DNA from 2 places in the Streptomyces sp. NPDC054840 genome. Region 1 is predicted to be linked to the other one. Evidence: riboswitches for the same ligand, from Rfam matches in the RefSeq annotation. Region 1 holds a riboswitch; the other holds the start of a gene.
What was found. Region 1 has a riboswitch for glycine ahead of gcvT (glycine cleavage system aminomethyltransferase GcvT). Riboswitches for the same ligand answer to the same signal wherever they lie in the genome.
Positions count from the first base shown of each region.

Region 2: it holds a riboswitch for glycine, as region 1 does, so the genes downstream of both, gcvP (aminomethyl-transferring glycine dehydrogenase) here and gcvT (glycine cleavage system aminomethyltransferase GcvT) in region 1, are expected to answer to the same signal.

Region 1 covers NZ_JBSGZP010000270.1:390-8,674, forward strand. Annotated here, with positions in the region: gene glyA (serine hydroxymethyltransferase) at 1-926, opposite strand, end outside; gene gcvH (glycine cleavage system protein GcvH) at 944-1,327, opposite strand; gene gcvT (glycine cleavage system aminomethyltransferase GcvT) at 1,429-2,544, opposite strand; glycine riboswitch at 2,719-2,822, opposite strand; gene ACWGIU_RS20015 (AAA family ATPase) at 3,029-3,685, shown strand; gene ACWGIU_RS20020 (enhanced serine sensitivity protein SseB) at 3,791-4,525, shown strand; gene ACWGIU_RS20025 (enhanced serine sensitivity protein SseB C-terminal domain-containing protein) at 4,620-5,360, shown strand; gene ACWGIU_RS20030 (ABC transporter permease) at 5,853-6,848, shown strand; gene ACWGIU_RS20035 (ABC transporter substrate-binding protein) at 6,926-8,285, shown strand, end outside.
Region 2 covers NZ_JBSGZP010000374.1:378-7,121, forward strand. Annotated here, with positions in the region: partial or broken gene ftsR (transcriptional regulator FtsR) at 1-392, shown strand, start outside; gene ACWGIU_RS24090 (bifunctional nuclease family protein) at 444-917, shown strand; gene ACWGIU_RS24095 (MerR family transcriptional regulator) at 1,098-1,736, shown strand; gene ACWGIU_RS24100 (DNA polymerase IV) at 1,780-3,255, shown strand; gene ACWGIU_RS24105 (PRC-barrel domain-containing protein) at 3,252-3,617, opposite strand; glycine riboswitch at 3,730-3,828, shown strand; gene gcvP (aminomethyl-transferring glycine dehydrogenase) at 4,021-6,744, shown strand, end outside.

The DNA of each region.
Region 1 (8,285 bases):
ACGCCCACGGCCTTGACGTCGTCCTGGACCAGGCGGGCGGCGAGGATCTTCGCACCCTCCAGGGTGCGCTCCTGGCGCTCCTTGAACTCGGGCGAGGCCGCGACCTTGAAGGAGACGGCCTTGGCCGCGATCACGTGCTCCAGCGGGCCGCCCTGCTGACCCGGGAAGACCGCGGAGTTGATCTTCTTGGCCAGCTCCTGCGTCGACAGGATGACACCGCCGCGCGGACCGCCGAGGGTCTTGTGCGTGGTGGTGGTGACGACGTGGGCGTGCGGCACCGGGTTCGGGTGCAGACCGGCGGCGACCAGGCCCGCGAAGTGCGCCATGTCGACCATCAGGTACGCGCCGACCTCGTCCGCGATGCGGCGGAAGGCGGCGAAGTCCAGCTGGCGCGGGTAGGCGGACCAGCCGGCGACGATCAGCTGCGGCTTGGACTCCTTGGCGAGGCGCTCGACCTCGGCCATGTCGACCTCGCCGGTCTCGTCGACGTGGTACGGCACCACGTTGTAGAGCTTGCCGGAGAAGTTGATCTTCATGCCGTGGGTCAGGTGACCGCCGTGGGCCAGGTTCAGGCCCATGATCGTGTCGCCCGGCTTCAGCAGCGCGAACATCGCGGCGGCGTTCGCCTGCGCACCCGAGTGCGGCTGGACGTTCGCGGCCTCGGCGCCGAACAGCGCCTTGATGCGGTCGATCGCGATCTGCTCGACCACGTCGACGTGCTCGCAGCCACCGTAGTAACGGCGGCCCGGGTAGCCCTCGGCGTACTTGTTGGTCAGGACCGAGCCCTGGGCCTCCATGACGGCGACCGGAGCGAAGTTCTCCGACGCGATCATTTCCAGGGTGGACTGCTGGCGCGCGAGCTCGGCGTCGACGGCGGCGGCGACGTCCGGGTCGAGCTCGTGCAGGGGGGTGTTGAGAACAGACATCAGGATCCCCTGGGGTGTCAGTTGTCGGAGTGGGTGAGCGCGGCGTACTCCTCGGCGGAGAGCAGGTCGGCCGGCTCCTCCGCGATGCGCACCTTGAACAGCCAGCCACCCTCGAACGGGGCGGTGTTCACGAGCGCCGGGTCGTCCACGACGTCCTGGTTGGCCTCGACGACCTCGCCGGTGACGGGGGAGTACAGGTCGCTGACCGACTTGGTCGACTCCAGCTCGCCGCAGGTCTCGCCCGCGGTCACCGTGTCGCCGACCTCGGGGAGCTGGGCGTAGACGACGTCACCGAGCGCGTTGGCCGCGAACTCCGTGATGCCGACCGTCGCGACGCCGTCCTCGGCGGTCGACAGCCACTCGTGCTCCTTGCTGTAACGCAGCTGCTGGGGGTTGCTCATGACCTGATTCTCCTGGATGCGGGGGAGTGGATACGAACTGCGGTCTTGGGTACTGAGACGGCGCCGTCCGGGATCCCGGACGGCGGACGTGGTGCGTGGGGCTACTTCTGCCGCTTGTAGAACGGCAGCGCCACGACCTCGTACGGCTCATGCGTACCGCGAATGTCGACGCCGACGCCGGACGTGCCGGGCGCGGCGTGCGCCGCGTCCACGTACGCCATCGCGATCGGCTTGCCCAGCGTCGGGGACGGGGCCCCGGAGGTGACCTCGCCGATGACCTGACCGCCGGCGACGACCGGGAACCCGGCGCGCGGGACGCGGCGGCCCTCGGCGATCAGACCGACGAGCTTGCGCGGAGGGTTGGTGGCGGCGCGCTCGGCGGCGGCCTCCAGCGCGGCGCGGCCGACGAAGTCCCCCTCCTTCTCGAACTTCACGACCCGGCCCAGGCCCGCGTCGAACGGAGTGAGGGAGGTGGTCAGCTCGTGCCCGTACAGCGGCATGCCCGCTTCCAGGCGCAGGGTGTCGCGGCAGGACAGGCCGGCCGGGACCAGGCCGGCGCCCTCGCCCGCCTTGGTCAGCGCCTGCCACAGTTCCACGGCGTGCTCGGGGGCGACGAACAGCTCGAAGCCGTCCTCGCCCGTGTAGCCGGTACGCGCGATCAGCGCGGGCACGCCCGCGACGGTGCCCGGCAGGCCGGCGTAGTACTTCAGGCCGTCCAGGTCGGCGTCGGTCAGGGACGCCAGGATGCCGGGGGACTCGGGGCCCTGCACGGCGAGGAGCGCGTACGCGTCGCGGTCGTCGCGGACCACGGTGTCGAAGCCGGCGGCGCGCTCGGTCAGGGCGTCCAGGACGACCTGGGCGTTGGAGGCGTTGGCGACGACCATGTACTCGGTCTCGCCGAGGCGGTAGACGATCAGGTCGTCGACGATCCCGCCGTCCTCCTGGCAGATGTGCGTGTAGCGGGCGCGGCCGACGCCGACGGTGGAGATGTTGCCGACCAGCGCGTGGTCCAGGGCCTTGACGGCCTCCGGGCCGGTCAGCGTGATCTCGCCCATGTGGGACAGGTCGAAGAGACCGGCCTTGGTCCGTACGGCGTTGTGCTCCTCGCGCTCGCTGGCGTACCGCAGCGGCATGTCCCAGCCCGCGAAATCGGTCATGGTCGCACCGAGCGAGCGGTGCAGCGCATCGAGGGCGGTCAGGCGGGGGGCAGTGCTCATGGGTGTGGCTCCCGGGTCCCAGGGCATCGACATGACATGACGAGGACGTTCCTCCCCATCTGTCATCGGAACCTGAGAGGTTCGCCGAGAGTTCCGCCGATCAACGGATCGCCGGTTCTTTCATCGACTTGCACCTTGGGTGGAGCTGCGCAGCAGCTCGCTTTTCAGATCTGCCTCATCCACGCGGTACGGGGCCTGAGAGATTCAAGGGAGGTTCTTGCTCCTTCGGCGCCCGCGCACGGCCTTGCGGCGTGCCGGGACTCTCCCGCGCGGATTCAAGCGGCCGGTATGCAGTTGGTCCAGATGGCGCACATCATTGCACGCCATGCCCGAGAACGGGCGGCGGGGTCCGAAAGTTCGTACGGCCCTCCGAAGGGCCCGACCGGAACCGGGGCCGCCGGATTACCGTCTCTTTACACTCAGTGGGCAAGGGTCCTGGTGACCCGAATCGGGGGAGGCGAACACTGTGCGGAGATTCGGAGTGGTGACGACGACGGGAACCGTGGAGGCGGTGCCCGCGCAGCGCGGAGCGCGCGGGCGCGGGAGGGCGGCCGACACCGGCCTCGGCCTCGTACGTGACCTGCGCGGACCGGCCGCGACCGCCCCGCACCCGCTCGGCTTCGCGGCCGGCGACATCGTCGTGGTGTCCGGACTCCCCGGCGGTGGCAAGAGCACGCTGATCAAGCGGGCGGCCGCCGAGGGCGGGGCGGTGGATTCCCAGGACACCCGTGAGCGCTGGGAGCGCCGCATGCCGACGGCGCTGCCGTACGCGGTGTACCGGCCGCTGGTGCGCGCCGCGCACTACTGGGGGCTGTGGCGGGTCCTGCGCTCCGGGGCCTCCGTGGTCGTCCACGACTGCGGCACGCAGACCTGGGTACGCGGCCTGCTGGCGGCCGCCGCGCACCGCCGGGGCCGGGCGCTGCACCTGATCCTGCTGGACAGCAGCCCCGAGGAGGCCCTCTCCGGCCAGGCCGCGCGCGGCCGCCGGGTCTCCGCCTACGCCTTCGCCCGCCACCGCGGCGCGGTGACCCGGCTGCTCCGCGAGGCCGAAGCGGGCCGCCCGCCCGCCGGATGCGCCTCGGTGACCCTGCTGGACCGCCGCTCGGCGGCGACGGTGACCCGCATAGCGTTCACCACCTGAGTCCGGCTGCCGCCTTGCCGGGCTCCGCCCCCCGGCAACGGCGCGGCACGCGGGGCCGGTACCCTGCGGGTCGACACGCGAGGGACAAGGCGAAGGCAGGGGCAGATGCAGGGCAGCGGCTGGCCGGGGAATGAGCTCGAGCAGGTGCTCGGGGCGGCGCTCGGGCAGCCGGACGCCGGGGGGCGGATCCTGGAGGTCCTCGGGCGCAGCCAGGTGTGGGTGCCGCTGCCGGGCGGGGGCGGCCCCACGTCCGGCGGCCTCGACCTGCCCACCATGGACATCGGCGGGGCGGCGTACGTCCCCGTCTACAGCTCCGAGGCCCAGTTCCTCGCCTGTGTCGGCCCCGGCATGGACTTCGCGGTGGCCCCCGCCGTCGAGTTCGCCCGCGGCCTGCCCCCGCAGCTCGGCATCGCCCTCAACCCCGAGGGCGCCGTCGGCGTACCGCTGCCGCCGCCCGCCGTCGCGGAGCTCTGCCGCACCGGCCGGACCCCGCTCGACGGCCCGGCCACCGGCGGCCGGGTCCGGCTCTACGAGCCCGACTGGCAGGACGACCCGGTGGATTTCCTGGCCGCCGCCACCGAGGAGTTCCGGGCCACCGGGGTGGTCGCCGCGGCGCACCGCTGCCTCGCCAGCATCGAGGGCGGGGCGCCCCAGCTATTCGTCGGTGTCAGCCTGGTGGGATGGGAACCCGAGACGCAGAGCGCGCCGATGGAGGCCCTCGGACGGGCCCTGACCCGTGTCCCGCCGCCGTGGCCGGTGCAGTTGATCCTGCTGGACGCCGCCCAGGACCCGGTCACGGACTGGATTCGTGAGCGCGTACGCCCCTTCTACCTGCCGTAGGGCCGCTTAAGCTGGTTACATCTCCTGGCCGCACGCGCGACTGCCGGTTCGGAGGACACGCGTGGAGCGACGGGCGGACGAAGAGGGGTTCCGGGTGAGTGCGTCAGGCACGGCCGCGGCCGGGCAGGTCGAGCACATGATGCGCCAGGTGACTCCCGGGCGCTACGAGAGTTACGAGGCACTCCTGCACGCCCTCTCCGAGGGCCGGCTGTGGATGTTGCTCTGGCAAGGGCAGCCGGGCTCCCCGGACGCCCAGTACGGCGGTATGGAGGTGGAGAGCCTCGGTTACGCGCCCTGCGTCACCTCCCCCCAGGAGCTGGCCGCAAGCGGCTGGAACCGGGGCTACGAGGTGGTCACCGGGCGGGACATCGCCCGCGCGCTGTACCCGGACCGCTGGGGCCTGTGGCTCAACCCGCACGCCCAGGGCGGCGGCCTCGGCGTGCCGTGGGCCGACCTGCGCCGGATCGCCACGGGCCTGGACCGGATGCCGGCCGGCCCACTGCGCCTGTCGGAGCCCGCGATCGAGCTCCCGCAGTTCTACGGGCTGCTGACCCAGCACGCGCACCGCACCCCGGCCGTGCGGTCGCTGCGCCGCGCGTGGGTGCAGCCCGCTCTCGGCTCCCCGTACCTCGCGGTCGGGCTCGACCTGTACGACGCCTCCGCGCCCGCGCTGGAATCCGTACGGGAGATGATGCGGCAGTCGGTCGGGGTGGTCCCCGAGGGGGTCCCGGTGTGCACGGTCGCGCTCGGGGACGAGCACGATCCCGTCGCCATGTGGCTGCGCGCGCAGACCCGCCCCTTCTACGACCGCGAGGGCCAGGCGCCGACGTACTGACCCGGCGCATCGACCCGGCCGTACCCACTCGGGCGTACCCACCCGGCCGTACTCGCCCGGCGTCCGCCCCGCGCGATATCCGCATATGGACTCATCCCTCTCGAAGGCCGCACCGGTCCCCATCGGTGCGGCCTTCGGCGTATCCGCTGGATCCGCCCAGGATTCATGCCTGGAAGGGCAGTTGGGTCAGATGTCCGTTCCGTGCCGAACGGGCGGTGTTTCACCGCTCAACAGGTCCCGGGGTTCGGATAACGGAAGGTGTAGGCGTAGATCACGGTTGCGCATCACATCCCCGGGGGGTCTGGCGGGCGCTTGAGAGGGCGTTGAAGACTCCACCCCACCGAAGGCCGGTCCATCTCACAAACGCCAGCTCTTCACGTGCACATCCGGCATATTTCGTATCAATCGCACCACCAGCGACGCCGATTGAACCAAGCCGCCACAGCGGCGGGCATGGGCCGGCCAATGTCGGCCGAGAGGGGTCCCACCACGATGACGGCACCACTGCAGGACATGAGCGCGGCCGAGCCCGCAGCCGTGGCCACCTCCGAGGTTCCGCGAAAGGCGATCGAGGGGCGCTCGCTCGGCCGTATCGCGTGGATCAGACTCAAGCGGGACAAGGTTGCGCTGGCCGGCGGCATGGTCGTGCTGCTGCTGGTGGTGCTGGCCATGCTCTCGCAGCCGATCCAGTGGATGTTCGGGCTGGACCCGGACGCCCTGCACCAGGACCTCATCGACCCCTCCCTGGCCACCCCCGTCGGCTCCTTCGGCGGCATCAGCTGGGAGCACCCGCTCGGCGTGGAGCCGAAGTTCGGCCGCGACATCGCCACCCGCATCCTGGAGGGCTCCTGGGTCTCCCTGCTGGTCGCCTTCGGGTCGACCGTGGTCTCGGTGTTCATCGGCTCCGTGCTCGGCATCATCGCCGGGTACTACGGCGGCTGGGCCGACACGGTGATCAGCCGCATGATGGACACCTTCCTCGCCTTCCCGCTGCTGCTCTTCGCGATCTCCATCTCGGCCGCCCTCCAGGGCGGTGCCTTCGGCCTCGACGGGCTGCCGCTGCACATCAGCGTCCTGATCTTCGTGATCGGCTTCTTCAGCTGGCCCTACATCGGACGCATCGTGCGCGGCCAGACCCTCTCGCTGCGCGAGCGGGAGTTCGTCGACGCGGCGCGCAGTCTCGGAGCCCGCGGCCCCTTCATCGTCTTCCGGGAGCTCCTGCCGAACCTGGTGGCCCCGATCCTCGTCTACTCCACGCTGCTCATCCCGACCAACATCCTCTTCGAGGCCTCCCTGAGCTTCCTCGGCGTGGGCATCCAGCCGCCGCAGGCCTCATGGGGCGGAATGCTCAGCTCCGCCGTGGCCTACTACAAGGTCGACCCGATGTTCATGGTCGTCCCGGGCATGGCGATCTTCGTCACCGTGCTCGCCTTCAACCTCCTCGGCGACGGTCTGCGCGACGCCCTGGACCCCAAGAGCTCGCGCTGACCCTCCCGTTCTCGGGCACCCGGCCGAGGCTCCGCCAGTACGCACCATCACTCCGAATCAGGGGGCATCACTCCGCCATGAGAAGCAGGTCGAGAACAGCCGCGGTGCTTGCCGCCGCCATCACCGTCGCCCTCACCGCCTCCGCCTGCAACGGTGGTGACAAGACCGGCGGTGACGACAAGTCGGCCGGCTCCAACGCCGCCGTCAAGGCCGTGGTCAACGCCTCGGACAAGAAGGGCGGGACGGTCGTCTACGAGGCGTCCGACACCCCCGACTCCTTCGACCCCGGCAACACGTACTACGGCTTCGTCTTCAACTTCAGCCGGCTGTACGCCCGCCCGCTGACCACCTTCGCGCCCGCCCCGGGCGCCGAGGGCAACAAGGTGGTCCCGGACCTCGCCGAGGGCCTCGGTACGCCGAGCGACGGCGGTGCGACCTGGACGTACAAGCTGCGCAAGGGCGTCAAGTACAGCGACGGCTCCGTGGTCACCTCCAAGGACGTCAAGTACGCGGTCGAGCGCAGCAACTTCGCGCGTGACGTGCACTCCAACGGCCCGAACTACCTCGCGCAGTACCTCAAGAACAACGAGACCCCGTACGAGGGCCCGTACAAGGACAAGTCCGACACGGGACTGCAGTCCATCGAGACCCCCGACGACCAGACGATCATCTTCAAGCTGAAGCAGCCCTTCGCCGAGTTCGACTACCTGCTGGCCAACCCGCAGTCGGCCCCCGTGCCGAAGGCCAAGGACAACGGCGCGGACTATGTGAAGAACATCGTCTCCTCGGGCTCGTACATGTTCGAGAGCTACGAGCACGACAAGCAGGCCGTCCTGGTCCGCAACCCCAACTGGGACGCCTCCACGGACCCGCTGCGCAAGCAGCTCCCGGAGAAGATCGTCGTCAAGCTGAAGGTCAACCAGGAGACGATCGACTCCAACCTGAAGGCCGGCAACACCCACATCGACATCGTCGGTAACGGTGTGGCCCAGCAGACCCAGACCGAGCTGCTGACCTCGAAGGACCCCAACACCGACAACGCCGAGGGTGGTCGCCTGGTCTACATGGCGATGAACACCAAGGTGGCACCCTTCGACAACGTGGAGTGCCGCAAGGCGGTCCAGTACGCGGTCGACAAGGTGTCGGTGCAGACCGCCTTCGGCGGCCCCATCCGCGGCGCCATCGCGAGCACCGTCCTGCCGACCGACATCCCCGGTCACGTGGACTTCAACACCTACAAGACCCCCGATGACAAGGGCGACGAGACCAAGGCCAAGGCCGCGCTGACCGCCTGCGGCCAGCCGAACGGTTTCGAGACCACCATCACCGCGCGCAACGACCGCGCCGGCGAGGTCGACATGGCCACGGCCATCCAGGCGTCCCTGAAGAAGATCGGGATCACGGTCAAGATCCAGCAGTTCCCGGCGGGCAAGTACT
Region 2 (6,744 bases), on a different contig from region 1:
AAGTGGGGCGGGAGCGCTCCACGGTGGCCCGGGTGGGCCGTGCCGAGCTGCTCGCGGCCGCCGGGGTGGACGAGGTTCAGCTGGTCGAGTGGGAGTCGTACGGGCTGCTCTCCGAGGGGGCGGACGGCGGATTCGACGCCGAGGCGGTGACGGTGGCCCGGTTGGTGGCCGACCTGGGCCGCTTCGGGCTGGAGCCGCGCCACCTGCGAGCGATGAAGGCCGCCGCGGACCGCGAGGCTGGGCTGGTGGAGCAGGTCGTGGCACCGCTGCGCAGGCATCGCAACCCGCAGACCAGGGCTCATGCGGAGGCCACCTTGAAGGAGCTCGCGGGGCTCTCCGTACGGCTCCACGAGGCCCTCGTGCAGACCGCTCTCGGGGTCCGGCTGCCCTGAGGTGGGGGGCCCGACTACCCAAACCTGCCGAGCAGGTCCTAGGGTTGCTGTGTGAACGAGCTCGACGTTGTGGGTGTCCGGGTGGAAATGCCCTCCAACCAACCGATCGTGCTCCTGCGTGAAGTGGGAGGCGACCGGTACCTCCCCATCTGGATCGGTCCAGGGGAGGCGACCGCCATTGCCTTCGCACAGCAGGGGATGGCCCCTGCCCGACCGCTGACGCACGACCTGTTCAAGGACGTGCTGGAGGCGATCGGCGAGGAGCTCACCGAAGTCCGGATCACGGATCTGAGGGAGGGCGTCTTCTACGCGGAGCTCGTCTTCGCCAGCGGGGTCGAGGTGAGTGCGCGACCTTCCGACGCCATAGCCCTCGCCCTGCGGACAGGGACGCCGATCTACGGCAGTGACGGCGTGCTGGACGACGCCGGAATCGCCATTCCGGACGAGCAGGAGGACGAGGTGGAGAAGTTCCGCGAGTTCCTTGACCAGATCTCGCCGGAGGACTTCGGTACCGGCCCGCAGTGAGATGTCGGCCGCGTCGTCCTCGGGGATCTTCAGCGCATTCGATTAGCCTTTCCCCGCAAAGGGATACGGGAAACCACTCTCAGGGTGATTATCACTCGGCGTGCCGAGTGTGGCGATCGTTGACGCACCCCTGGTGACTGCCTACCTTCAAGGTGGGCAGGTCGAGGACGGAGGGTCGGCGTGAGGATCACGGGCGACGGTACGACCGGGGGTACCCCCGTACGGAGTGAAGCAGGGCCGTACCCGCTGCACGGCGGTGCGGTCGGTTCCGCGCGCCGTCAGCCGGAGTCGACGCCGGTCGGGCCGGTGAGCGGTGACCCGGAGCCCGAGCAGGTCGGATACCGCGGGCCGACGGCGTGCGCCGCGGCCGGCATCACGTACCGGCAGCTCGACTACTGGTCCCGGACCGGGCTGGTGGAGCCCAGCGTGCGGGCCGTGTACGGGACGGGGACGCAGCGGCTCTACAGCTTCCGCGACGTCGTGGTCCTCAAGATCGTCAAGCGGTTCCTGGACACCGGGGTGGCGCTGCAGAACATCCGCACGGCCGTCCAGCATCTGCAGGACCGCGGGTTCTCGGACCTCGAACGGATGACCTTGATGAGTGACGGCGCCACCGTGTACGAGTGCACCTCGCCGGATCAGGTCGTGAGTCTGCTCCAGGGCGGGCAGGGCGTCTTCGGCATCGCCGTGGGCGTGGTGTGGCGCGACGTCGAGAGCGCGCTGTCGCAGCTGCACGGGGAGCGTGTGGACACCGGCGAGACTTTGGTCCGGCACAACCCCGCGGACGAGCTGGCCGCCCGCCGCAACCGGGCCGTCTGACCCGAGCCGAGACGTTGTCGGTGGCGTAGGGCAGCATCGGGCTGTGAGAGCCGCGCCGACCATCCTGCATCTGGACATGGATGCCTTCTACGCCTCCGTGGAGCAGGCGTCGAAGCCGAGCCTGCGGGGCAAGGCCGTCATCGTCGGCGGCCTCGGGCCGCGCGGGGTCGTCGCCACGGCTTCGTACGAGGCCAGGCGCTTCGGGGTGCACTCCGCGATGCCGATGGGGCAGGCGCGGCGGCTCTGCCCGAACGGCGCGTACCTGATTCCCCGCTTCAGTCTCTACCGGCAGGTCAGCGACGTGGTGATGGCCATGCTGCGGGAGCTGTCGCCCCTGGTCGAGCCCCTGAGCCTGGACGAGGCCTTCGTGGACCTGGAGGCGGGCGGGGTGGCCTTCGACTCGCGCGGCGCGCGGGAGACGGGGGAGCGGCTGCGGGCCGACATCCTGGGCGCCACCGGGCTCAGCGCGTCGGTGGGGCTGGCCGGGTCCAAGATGCTGGCCAAGGTGGCCTCCGAGGAGGCCAAGCCGGCCGGGCTGCTGCTCATCGAGCCGGGGACGGAGCGCGAGCTGCTCGCGCCGATGTCGGTACGGACCCTGCCCGGGGTGGGGCCGGCCACGGGCGAGCACCTGCGCCGGGCCGGGATCACCACGGTGGGGGAGCTGGCGGAGGCCGGGGAGGACGAGCTGGTCCGGATGGTCGGCCGCTCGGCCGGTGCCGGGTTGTACCGGATGGCGCTCGGGCTGGACGACCGGCCGGTGGTCGCGGAGCGGGACGCGAAGTCGGTGTCGGTGGAGGACACCTTCGACGTGGACCTGCACGACCGGGTCAGGATCCGCGGCGAGGTGCAGCGGCTCGCCGACCGGTGCGTGCAGCGGCTGCGGGATTCGGGGCACTCCGGGCGCACGATCGTGCTCAAGGTGCGCCGGTACGACTTCTCCACGCTGACCCGTTCGGAGACCCTGCGGGGGCCCACGGACGACCCCGGGGTGGTGCGGGAGGCGGCGGCTCGGCTCCTGGAGGGCGTGGACACCACGGGTGGGGTGCGGCTGCTCGGAGTCGGGGTCAGCGGGCTGGCGGACTACACGCAGGAGGACCTGTTCGCGCAGTCGCTCGCGGCTGAGCCGGACGGGTCGGACGGGTCGGCCAGGTTGGTAGGGACCGATGGGACGGACGGGGTCGAGGGGACGGAGCGGACGCAGGGGGCCGGAGGGGAGGCCGTGGCGGCCGGTGTCGCCGGGGCGGAGGCCGAGGGCGCCCACGGGGCCGCGGAGCCGCCCGGGGAGCCGGAGCAGGCCCCCGAACGACGGTGGACGGCCGGGAGCGACGTGCGGCATGCCGTGTACGGGCCCGGTTGGGTGCAGGGCAGCGGGGTCGGGCGGGTGACCGTGCGGTTCGAGCAGCCCGGATCGGAGCCCGGCCGGGTGCGGACCTTCCGGGTGGACGACCCGGAGCTGGAGCCGTCCGATCCGCTGCCGCTGGTGGGGGACGACCCCGGGGGACGGCCCGGCTCCCCTTAGCTCTCGTCACCCGCCAGGCGGCCGAAGTCGCGGTTGAAGTCCGCCGGCAGGGTCGTGTCCAGTCCGTAGTGGTGGTACAGCTGCAGCTCTTGTTCGGGGGAGAGGTGGCGCCCGACACCGAAGTCCGGGGCGTCCCTGATCAGGGCGCGTTCGAAGGGCACCCGCAGGGTGTCGCCCACCAGCTCGCTCGGCTCCAGCGGGACGAACACGTCCCGGCTGAAGAGCCCCGTCCGGACCGCGGCCCACTCCGGGACGCCCGTGGCATCGTCGAGGTAGACCTCGTCGATCGTGCCGATCTTGGTGCCATTGCGGTCCAACGCCTTGCGGCCGATCAGGCTGCGCGGATCGATGTCGGTCTGCACGGTCCCTCCAAAAGGTCGCAACTGCTCCGTAATGACTACAGAAGTGCATATCCGTAGCGCAGGCCACTCGGGGAGGGTCCAGATCCGCGCTGGTACGCTGGTGAACGGCTGTCGACCCTGTGCGGGAGAGTCCTCCGAGTGAACAAGACGGAGGCGCCGAAGGAGCAAATCCTCCCCGGAATCTCTCAGGCATACGTACCGCACGGACGAGGCCACTCTGGAAAGCAGGGCGGGTACCGGGCGCAGTGCCGGTCCCCCTCCTCACCGACGGTGAAAGCCGGATCCCCGGGAGACCCCCGTGACTCCGGTGAAACTCTCAGGTGCAGATGACAGAGGGGGAGGCCGTCCGGGTGCCCGCGCCGTGGTGCCCCTCGCAGGTCATACGACCAGGAGGCCTCCGTACATGACCGCCAACCGCATTCCGCTCTCCCAGCTGGAGCGAGGCATCCCCTTCGAACAGCGCCACATCGGCCCGGATGCCGAGGCGCAGGCGAAGATGCTCGCCCAGGTGGGCTACGGCTCCCTGGACGAACTGACCGCTGCCGCGGTCCCGGATGTGATCAAGACCGCCGAGGCGCTCGACCTGCCCGAGGCGCGTACCGAGGCCGAGGTGCTGGCCGAGCTCCGCTCGCTCGCCGACCGCAACCAGGTCCTCTCCCCGATGATCGGTCTCGGCTACTACGGGACCTTCACACCGCCGGTGATCCTCCGCAACGTCATGGAGAACCCGGCCTGGTACACGGCGTACACGCCCTACCAGCCGGAGATCTCTCAGGGCCGCCTCGAGGCGCTCCTGAACTTCCAGACGGTCGTCGCCGAGCTGACCGGGCTGCCGACCTCGGGCGCCTCGCTGCTCGACGAGGGCACCGCGGCCGCCGAGGCCATGACCCTGGCCCGCCGCGTGGGCAAGTCCAAGGGCAACGTCTTCCTGGTGGACGCCGACGCGCTGCCGCAGACCATCGCCGTCATCGAGACCCGCGCCGAGCCGATCGGCATCGAGGTGGCCGTCGCCGACCTCTCCGCCGGCATCCCGGCCGAGATCGCCGAGCGCGGTATCTACGGCGTCCTGGTCCAGTACCCGGGTGCCTCCGGTGCCGTCCGGGACATCAAGCCGGTCATCGACCAGGCGCACGCGCTCGGCGCGATCGTCGCCGTCGCCGCGGACCTGCTCGCGCTGACCCTGCTGACCTCCCCCGGTGCGCTCGGCGCGGACATCGCCGTCGGCACCACCCAGCGCTTCGGCGTCCCGATGGGCTTCGGCGGACCGCACGCCGGTTACATGGCCGTCCAGGACAAGCACGCCCGCTCCCTGCCCGGCCGCCTCGTCGGCGTCTCCGTGGACGCGGACGGCAACAAGGCCTACCGCCTCGCGCTGCAGACCCGCGAGCAGCACATCCGCCGTGAGAAGGCCACCAGCAACATCTGCACCGCGCAGGTGCTGCTCGCCGTCATGGCCGGCATGTACGCCGTCTACCACGGCCCGGACGGCCTGCGGACGATCGCGGGTCGCACCCACCGCTACGCCGCCCTGCTCGCCGCGGGTCTGACGGCCGGCGGGGTGGAGATCGTCCACGGCTCGTACTTCGACACGATCACCGCCCGTGTGCCGGGCCGTGCCGCCGAGGTCGCCGCCGCCGCCCGCGAGGGTGGGGTCAACCTGTTCCAGGTCGACGCCGACCTGGTTTCCGTCGCCTGCGACGAGACCACCCTGCGCGCCGACATCGAGGCCGTCTGGGCCGCCTTCGGCGTCACCGCCGACATCGAGGCGCTGGACGGGACCACGGCCGACGCCCTGCCCGAGGGGCTGCTGCGCTCGGACGCGTACCTGACGCACCCGGTCTTCCACCAGCACCGCTCCGAGACCGCGATGCTGCGCTACCTGCGCAAGCTCTCGGACAAGGACTACGCGCTGGACCGCGGCATGATCCCGCTGGGCTCCTGCACCATGAAGCTCAACGCGACCACCGAGATGGAGCCGGTGACCTGGCCCGAGTTCGGTCAGCTGCACCCCTTCGCGCCGGTGGAGCAGGCCGAGGGCTACCTCACGCTCATCAACGAGCTGGAGGAACGTCTCTGCGAGGTGACCGGCTACGACAAGGTCTCCATCCAGCCGAACGCCGGCTCCCAGGGTGAGCTCGCCGGCCTGCTGGCCGTCCGTGCCTACCACCGCGCGAACGGCGACGAGCAGCGCACGGTCTGCCTGATCCCGTCCTCGGCGCACGGCACCAACGCCGCCAGCGCCGTGATGGCCGGCATGAAGGTCGTGGTCGTCAAGACCGCCGACGACGGCGAGGTGGACGCGGCCGACCTGCGCGCCAAGATCGAGCAGCACCGCGACGAGCTCGCCGTGCTGATGATCACGTACCCCTCGACGCACGGTGTGTTCGAGGAGCACGTCGCCGACATCTGCGCCCAGGTGCACGAGGCCGGCGGCCAGGTCTACGTCGACGGTGCCAACCTGAACGCCCTGGTGGGTCTGGCCAAGCCGGGTCACTTCGGCGGCGACGTCTCGCACCTGAACCTGCACAAGACCTTCTGCATCCCGCACGGCGGCGGCGGCCCGGGCGTCGGCCCGGTCGGTGTCCGGGCGCACCTGGCCCCGTACCTGCCGAACCACCCGCTCCAGCCCACCGCGGGCCCGGAGACGGGCGTCGGTCCGATCTCGGCCGCTCCGTGGGGTTCGGCGGGCATCCTGCCGATCTCGTGGTCGTACGTACGCCTGATGGGCGGCGAGGGTCTCAAGCGCGCCACCCAGGTGGCGGTGCTCGGTGCCAACTACATCGCCAAGCGCCTGGAGCCGCACTACCCGGTGCTCTACACCGGCCCGGGCAACCTGGTCGCGCACGAGTGCATCATCGACCTGCGTCCGCTGTCGAAGGCCACGGGCGTGAGCGTGGACGACATCGCCAAGCGTCTGATCGACTACGGCTTCCACGCGCCGACCATGTCCTTCCCGGTCGCCGGCACGCTGATGATCGAGCCGACGGAGTCCGAGGACCTCGCCGAGATCGACCGCTTCTGCGACGCGATGATCGCCATCCGCGGTGAGATCGAGCGGGTCGCGGGCGGCGAGTGGCCGGTGGACGACAACCCGCTGGCGAACTCCCCGCACACCGCCGCGGCGCTG